2 regions of the Mesorhizobium sp. M0119 genome follow, and region 1 is predicted to be linked to the other one. Evidence: riboswitches for the same ligand, from Rfam matches in the RefSeq annotation. Region 1 holds a riboswitch; the other holds the start of a gene.

Region 1 (4,208 bases):
TCCGCGTCGTTGCCCGCAACGGCGGCAAGACCCGCGTCATCAACGGCGCCCGCAGCGTCTATTCGCTGGCGATGGAGGCCGCGCGCACCGGCAGCGGGCTTGTCGCCCTGATCGAGCGCAAGGGCTTTGGCGAAACCGTCGATCTCGACGCAGCCTACAAGAAGGGGCGGCTGCTGTCGCCGATCAACCATCCCGATCCGGCGCATCTCCATCTCACCGGCACCGGGCTGACGCATCTCGGCTCCGCCGCGACCCGCGATTCCATGCATAAGAAGCTCAGCACGGACGGCGAGGAACAGCTGACCGATTCCATGAAGATGTTCCGCATGGGGCTTGAGGGCGGCAAGCCGGCGAAGGGCCAGACGGGCGTGCAGCCGGAATGGTTCTACAAGGGCAACGGCACCATGGCAGTGGCGCCCGGGGCGGCGCTTATGTCGCCGGCCTTCGCCCAGGATGCCGGCGAGGAGCCGGAAATCGCCGGTATCTATGTGATCGGCGACGACGGCGCCCCGTTCCGCGTCGGCTTCACGCTGTCGAACGAGTTTTCCGACCACGTCACCGAGCGCGTGAACTATCTCTTCCTTGCCCATTCCAAGCTGCGCAACGCTTCGTTCGGGCCGGAGATCCTGATCGGCGATCTGCCGTCCGATATCCGCGGCGCTTCACGCATCCTGCGCGACGGCAAGCTGCTTTGGGAAAAGCCGTTCCTGTCGGGCGAGGCGAACATGTCGCACACCATTGGCAATCTCGAGCATCACCACTTCAAATACTCGGCCTTCCGACAGCCGGGCGACGTGCATGTGCACATGTTCGGCACGGCGACGCTGTCCTTCGCCGACGGCATCAGGACCGAGGCCGGTGACGTATTCGAAATCGAGGCGCAGGATTTCGGCCTGCCTCTGCGCAACCCGCTCGAAATCGAGCAGCCGGTGAAGGTCGCCGTGAAGGCGCTTTGAGGCGGCATAGCCCGCAAGTAAGAGGAAGATCAGCGCGCGGCGCGGAAATGCTTGGATAGTTTCAGGCCCTGCGCCTGATAGTTCGAGCCGAGATCGGTGCCGTAGAGCGCTTGCGGCCGTTTTAGCATGTGCTCGTAGACTAGCCGTCCGACGATCTGGCCGTGGTCGAGGATGAACGGCACTTCATGGCTGCGTACCTCGAGCACCGCCCGGCTGCCGGTGCCGCCCGACGCCGAATGGCCGAAACCCGGGTCGAAGAAACCGGCATAATGGACGCGGAACTCGCCGACCAGCGGATCGAAGGGCGTCATTTCGGCGGCGTAGAGCGGCGGCACATGCACCGCCTCGCGCGACACCAGAATATAGAATTCGTCCGGATCGAGCACCAGCTCGCCGGCGCCGCTCTTGTAGAGCGGCTCCCAGAAATCGACGACATCCTGCGCGGCGCGCTTGTCGACGTCGACCAGGCCGGTGTGGTGCTTGCCGCGATAGCCGACCAGCCCATCCTTGTCGCCGTCGAGGTCGATCGACAGCGCGATGCCGCCGCCTGAGATGTTGGGCGGTTCGGTGGCGACCAGCATCTCGGCGCGATGCAGGTCGTGCAGCTCGCTTTCCGACAACAGCGCATTGCCGGTGCGGAACCTGATCTGCGACAGCCGCGAGCCGGTCCGCACCACAATCGGGAAAGTGCGCGGGCTGACCTCCAGATAGAGCGGGCCTTCATAGCCGGCGGCGATCTTGTCGAACTCGTGGCCACGGTCGGTCATCACCCGGGTAAAGATATCAAGCCGTCCGGTCGAGCTTTTCGGGTTGGCCGAAGCCGAAATATGCGCGGGCAGCGCCAGGCTTTCGAGCAGCGGCACGATGTAGACGCAGCCGGTTTCCAGCACGGCACCTTCGGCGAGGTTGACCTCGTGCAGCTTCAGCCGGTCGAGCTTATCGACAACCCTGTGGTCCGGGCCGGGCAAGAAGGAAGCACGCACCCGCCAGGCCTTGTCGCCGAGCCTGAGGTCAAGGCTGGCCGGCTGGATCTGATCGGCATCGAGCGTGCGCGGCGATTTCAGCGCGCCCGACTGGAACAGCGCGGAAATATCCTGATCGGGAAGAATGCCTGTCTGCCGCAAGGGTCTGGCTCCGTTCGAACGCCGGGCGAGGTCTTGTTCTGTCGCAGGTCCGACCGTGGACGCCTTTGGCACCTGCTTGGTACAACCCTCTTAATCATGCCGGCAATTGACGCAAGCGTGGCGCGGGTCTAAAGCTCGTTATCCCGTGGTGATTTGGCCGGTCGGCTTGCAGCCACGTTAAACAAGTCGCTAAAGGACCGTCGGGCCGCAAGGCCATATGGACCGGTTGCGACTTTCGCGACCGGTTTTTTTTGTTTGGACCAATTTTGGTGTTTGGATAGAATGATGACCAAGAAGCGCGACTGGAAGCCTCAGACCGCACTCGTGCATGCCGGGACGCTGCGTTCCGGCTTCGGCGAGACCTCCGAGGCTATGTATCTCACCCAAGGCTATGTCTACGAGACGGCGCAAGCGGCGGAAGCCCGCTTCAAGGGTGAGGAGCCGGGCTTCATCTATTCGCGCTATGCCAACCCGACCGTCGACATGTTTGAAAAACGCATGTGCGCGCTGGAAGGCGCCGAGGACGCGCGCGCCACGGCATCCGGCATGGCGGCGGTGACGGCAGCACTGCTGTGCAGCGCCAAGGCGGGCGACCATATCGTCGCGGCGCGCGCGCTGTTCGGCTCCTGCCGCTGGGTGGTCGAGACGCTGGCACCGAAATACGGCATCGAGGCAACGCTGGTGGACGGCACCGACATCGCCAATTGGGAAAAAGCGGTTAGGCCCAATACCAAACTGTTCTTCCTGGAAAGCCCGACCAATCCGACGCTGGAGGTGGTCGACATCGCCGCCGTCGCGGCACTTGCCAATTCGATCAGCGCCAGGCTGATCGTCGACAACGTCTTCGCCACGCCCTTGCAGCAGAAACCCTTGCGGCTCGGCGCTCACATCGTCGTCTATTCGGCCACGAAGCATATTGACGGCCAGGGGCGCTGTCTTGGCGGCATCGTTCTGTCGGACAAGAAGTGGATCGACGAAAACTTGCATGACTATTTCCGTCACACCGGCCCCAGCCTCTCGCCTTTCAATGCCTGGACGCTGCTGAAAGGCCTGGAGACGCTGCCGATGCGCGTACGCCAGCAGACGGAAAGTGCCGGCCGCATCGCGGATTTCCTCGCCGAGCGCCCGCAAGTCGCCCGCGTCATCTATCCCGGCCGCGCCGACCACCCGCAAGCGGCCGTGGTCAAGAAGCAGATGTCGGGCGGCTCGACGCTGATCTGCCTGGATGTGAAGGGCGGCAAGCAGGCGGCCTTTGCTTTCCAGAACGCACTCGACATCGTGCTGATTTCCAACAATCTTGGTGATGCCAAGAGCCTGATCACCCATCCAGCGACGACGACGCACAAGAACTTGACCGATGAAGCACGTGCCGAACTCGGCATCGGACCCGGAACGCTCAGGCTTTCCGTCGGCCTGGAGGACACCGACGACCTGCTCGAAGATATCGAGCAAGCGCTGAGAGCTGCCGGATAAGGGCTGGCCGAACAGAGGCGAGCGGGGACGCGCTGATCAGGCGCCGGACGGGGTCTCTTCCAGCTCCGCGACGGCCTTGGTCTGGATAGTCATCACGTTGCCGCGCCAGTCGACGGCGCCGCTCAGCCATCCGCGCGCCCAAATGGCGGGAAGCATCAGGTCTCGCGCCATCATCGCCGGGATAGTGCGCGGCGACAGGTGCCATCCCTTGGCCGAGGCCAAGACGCATTCCGGCAGGTAGGCCGCGACCAGCACGGCGATGGCGGTTGCCGGCCGGGTGCCGCCGGCGGCCGCCGCCGCGGGCCGCCCCCGCCCCCCCCGGGGGCGGCGCCGCGCGCACCTGATTGGGGGGGCAAACCACCCCCCAACGGGCCCCGGGCCCCCCCGGCGCCCAGCGCGCCTGCCGCGACCAGATCTCGCCAAGCGTGCGCCGGCCGAGCGGCTGTTCGAAGGGCGAAGCGACAAGATTGACCCGCAGTCCGAGCCGGTTGACCAGCTTGGTCGCGGCGGCGTCCTCGGCGATCTCGGCAGCAAGCGCGCGGATACCGCCATTGGCATCGAGCATCGGCTTGTTCCACAACATGCTCTTGCCCTGCGCGAAGCCGAGGCCGAGCGCCTCTCCAGCGTACTGCCAGCGTGCCTGCAGCGTGTTGAG
Region 2 (4,208 bases), on a different contig from region 1:
CCGCGAGACGGGTGAAGTCGCGAAAGCCGGAAGCCGAGTATTTGATGACCTCGGACTTGGTCACCGACTCCAGATCGTCGGCGGTACCGACGATGTTGTAGGCGATGATGTGCGGCAGGTGCGAAACGATGGCCAGCGTCATGTCGTGATGCTGCGGGTCCATCGTGTCGATGTTGGAGCCGCTGCGGCGCCAGAATTCCGAGAGCTTTTCCAGTGCCGCGGGATCGGTGCCGGGTAGCGGCGTGAAGATGCACCAGCGGTTCTCGAACAGTTCGGCAAAACCGGCATCCGGTCCCGATTTTTCGGTGCCGGCCAAAGGATGGCCGGGGATGAAGTGCACGCCATCAGGGACATGCGGCTGCATCTGCGCGATGACCGACGCCTTGGTCGAGCCGACATCGGTGAGGATGGCGCCCTTCTTCAGCGCCGGTGCGATCTCCGCGGCGACGGTACCCGAAGAGCCGACCGGCACCGAAACGACGACCAGATCGGCGTCGCGAACCGCTTCTTTTGCGTCCGTCGTGTAGATGTCGCCGAGGCCGAGTTGCCTCGCGCGTGCCAACGTCGCTTCGCTGCGCGTCGAAATCGCGACTTGGCCGGCGAGCCCCTCGCGGCGGATGACGCGGGCCAGCGACGAGCCGATCAGGCCGATGCCGACCAGCGCGATCTTTTCGAACATAGGTGAGGTCATGGTATTCTAGCTTTTCAGGAATGTCGCGAGTGCTGCGACAACGCCGCGATTGGCCTCTTCGGTGCCGATGCTCATGCGCAGCGCGTTGGGAAAACCGTAGCCGGAAACGCGCCGCAATATGTAGCCGCGCCGGCTGAGGTAGTCGTCGGCCGCCGCCGCCGAATGCTTTTTGTCCTCGGGAAAGTGGATGAGGATGAAATTGCCGACGCTCGGCGTCACCCGCAGCCCAAGCCCGCTTAATTGCTCGCTCAGCCAAGCCAGCCAGGTCGCGTTATGCGCGACGCTGCGTTCGATGTGGGCGCGGTCGCGGATCGCCGCGATGCCGGCTTCGATCGCCGTCGCATTGACGTTGAAGGGTCCCCGCACGCGGTTGATCGCGTCGATGACGTGCATTGGCGCATACATCCAGCCGATCCGCGCCCCGCCCAGGCCCAATTTGGAGAAAGTGCGGGTCATGACCGCGTTTTCCGCGCTGCCCACCAACTCGACGCCGGCTTCATAGTCGTTGCGCCGGACATATTCGGCGTAAGCTGCATCCAGCACCAGAAGCACGTTTCGCGGCAGGCCGGCATGCAGGCGGCGCACCTCCTGGAACGGCACGTAGGTGCCGGTTGGATTGTTTGGATTGGCAAGGAAGATGACCCTGGTGCGCGGCGTCACCGCGGCGAGGATCGCATCGATATCGGCGCGTTCATCGGTCTCCTTGACCGTTACCGGGACGGCACCGGCCGACTGTATGTAGATCTTGTAGACCATGAAGCCGTGTTCGGTGATGATGGCTTCGTCGCCGGGCGCGAGGTAGGTCTGCGCCAGCAGGCCCAGAATCTCGTCGGAGCCGTTGGAGCAGACGATGTTCGCCGGGTTGAGCCCGTGCACCTCGGCGATCGCTTCCCTCAGGCGCCTGGCGCTGCCGTCGGGATAGACCGCGAGCTTGTCGGCGACCGCGCGCGCGGCCTCTATCGCCTTTGGCGAAGGACCGAGCGGGTTCTCGTTCGCCGACAATTTATGGACCTTGGCGACACCTTCAGGCGCCGCGCTCTTGCCGGGCACATAGGCTTCGATGTCCATGATGCCGGCGCGGGGCCTTGGACGTGTCTGATCCGGTGTCTGGCTCATTCCATGAAATCCGTCGAGAGTGCCTCCATCCGGAGGCCGCAGCGGAAATACAAGCCGTGGCCCGGAATGTCGAGGGGCGGCAATTCGGGATCAAGAACTTGCCGTTGACGAAGCCATGCGTCAGTCCTAGAAGAGCAGCGAAAGTTCCGTGGTGATTTGGCCGGTCGGCTTGCAGCCACGTTAAACAACTTGCTAAAGGGCCGTTTGCATCTTGTAACCGGCTTTGCGAAGGCATGGCCGGTTTTTTGTTGCCCTGACTGGCTGTTGCCCAGACTGGTGGACAACTGAAGGCCGGGCAAGGAGATGTGAATGGTCGCTTTGCGCGCGCGAAAAACCAACAACGAGGCCGACCAGCCGTCGAGCCCGGTGTTGCGTTTCGGCGCCGACAAGCCGCTCAAGCTCGACGCCGGTACGCTGCTGTCGCCGTTCCAGATCGCCTACCAGACCTATGGCACGCTCAACGATGCGCGCTCCAACGCCATCCTCGTCTGCCATGCGCTGACCGGCGACCAGCACGTCGCCAACACCAATCCCGTGACCGGCAAGCCGGGCTGGTGGGAAGTGCTGATCGGCCCCGGCAAGATCATCGATACCGACCGTTTCTTCGTAATCTCGTCAAACGTCATCGGCGGCTGTCTCGGCTCCACCGGCCCCGCCTCGACAAATCCCGCCACCGCCAAGCCTTATGGGCTCGACCTGCCGATCATCACCATCCGCGACATGGTGCGGGCGCAACTGATGCTGGTCGAGCATTTCGGCATCGAACAGCTGTTCAGCGTGCTTGGCGGCTCGATGGGCGGCATGCAGGTGCTGCAATGGGCCTCCAGCTATCCCGAGCGCGTCTTCTCGGCGCTGCCGATCGCCACCGGCGCCCGCCATTCTTCGCAGAACATCGCTTTCCACGAGGTCGGCAGGCAGGCGGTGATGGCCGACCCCGACTGGCATGGCGGCAAGTATTTCGAGCATGGCAAGCGGCCGGAAAAAGGGCTGGCGGTGGCGCGCATGGCCGCCCACATCACCTATCTGTCGGAAGCAGCGCTGCACCGCAAGTTCGGCCGCAACCTGCAGGACCGCGAAGCCCTGACCTTCGGTTTCGATGCCGACTTCCAGATCGAGAGCTATCTGCGCCATCAGGGCATGACCTTCGTCGACCGCTTCGATGCCAACTCCTATCTCTACATGACCCGGGCGATGGACTATTTCGATCTCGCCGCCGACCATGGCGGCCGGCTGGCCGATGCCTTCGCCGGCACCAAGACGCGCTTCTGCCTGGTTTCGTTCACCAGCGACTGGCTGTTCCCGACCGAGGAGAGCCGCTCGGTCGTGCATGCGCTGAACGCGGCCGGCGCCTCGGTCTCGTTCGTCGAGATCGAGACCGACCGCGGCCACGACGCCTTCCTGCTCGACGAGCCGGAACTGTTCGCCGCCATCAGAGGCTTCATCGCCTCGGCCGCGCGGGCGAGAGGGCTCGGCGCATGACCCCGAAAAGTTGCAGGCTGTTCGGATCAGGACCATGCGCCAGGCATCAGCGCATGACCCCGACAAGTGGCAGACTTTTCGGATCAGGATCATGCGCCAGGCAGGAGCCGAACGCATGAGCGTCAACCGCGCCCAGCGCGTCGACCTCGAAGTCGTCGCCGATCTCATCCCGCCGCAGTCGCGGGTGCTGGACGTCGGTTCCGGCGACGGCCTGCTGCTCGAATTGCTGCAGGAGACCAAGAAGGTCGATGGCCGCGGGCTGGAGCTGTCGCAGCGCGGCGTCAACGAATGCGTGTCGCGCGGCCTGTCGGTCATCCAGGGCGATGCCGACAAGGATCTCCAATTCTATCCCGATAAGGGCTTCGACTTTGTCGTCTTGTCGCAGACCTTGCAGGCGACCCGCAATCCGAAGCTGGTGCTCGACGAACTGCTCAGGATCGGCAACCGCGCCATCGTCTCATTCCCGAATTTCGGCCACTGGCGGGTGCGCTTTTCGCTGCTCTTCAACGGCCGCATGCCGGTGACCAGGGACCTGCCCTATTCCTGGTACGACACCCCCAACATCCATTTCTGCACCATTCGCGACTTCGTCAATCTGTGCGACGAGCTTGGCGCGACGGTGGAAAAGGCAACCGCGCTCGACGCCAACGGCCAGCGGATCGGCTTCTCCATGCCGTGGTGGTTCTGGAATTTTTTCGGCCAGCAGGCGGTATTTCTGCTGAAACGATAGGTTTGACAGGCAGAAGCAACGATCCCCCATCTGCGCAAGAAACCATATTTTCAATTTCCCATCCAAAGAAGTTGCCCGGCAGTTTTTGTTGCTTTAACAGGGTCTATCGGTTGGTTTGGGGGAAGCAATGAAGACAATAATATTAGCGACAGCTTTGATATCGGTCGCTTTGATCTCCGGATGCACGACATC

Evidence for each region. A riboswitch is a leader RNA that binds a small molecule or an ion and turns the genes downstream of it on or off. The one in region 1 is predicted to bind S-adenosylmethionine.
Region 2: it holds a riboswitch for S-adenosylmethionine, as region 1 does, so the genes downstream of both, metX (homoserine O-acetyltransferase MetX) here and NKJ40_RS04175 (O-succinylhomoserine sulfhydrylase) in region 1, are expected to answer to the same signal.

The regions. Positions count from the first base shown of each region.
Region 1 is NZ_JAMYTU010000003.1:107,955-112,162, reverse strand. It holds gene araD1 (AraD1 family protein) at 1-956, shown strand, start outside; gene NKJ40_RS04180 (2'-deoxycytidine 5'-triphosphate deaminase) at 986-2,080, opposite strand; SAM riboswitch at 2,216-2,293, shown strand; gene NKJ40_RS04175 (O-succinylhomoserine sulfhydrylase) at 2,363-3,553, shown strand; partial or broken gene NKJ40_RS04170 (glycosyltransferase) at 3,590-4,208, opposite strand, start outside.
Region 2 is NZ_JAMYTU010000022.1:10,097-14,304, reverse strand. It holds gene NKJ40_RS20170 (prephenate/arogenate dehydrogenase family protein) at 1-691, opposite strand, end outside; gene hisC (histidinol-phosphate transaminase) at 698-1,807, opposite strand; SAM riboswitch at 1,946-2,023, shown strand; gene metX (homoserine O-acetyltransferase MetX) at 2,117-3,286, shown strand; gene metW (methionine biosynthesis protein MetW) at 3,402-4,016, shown strand.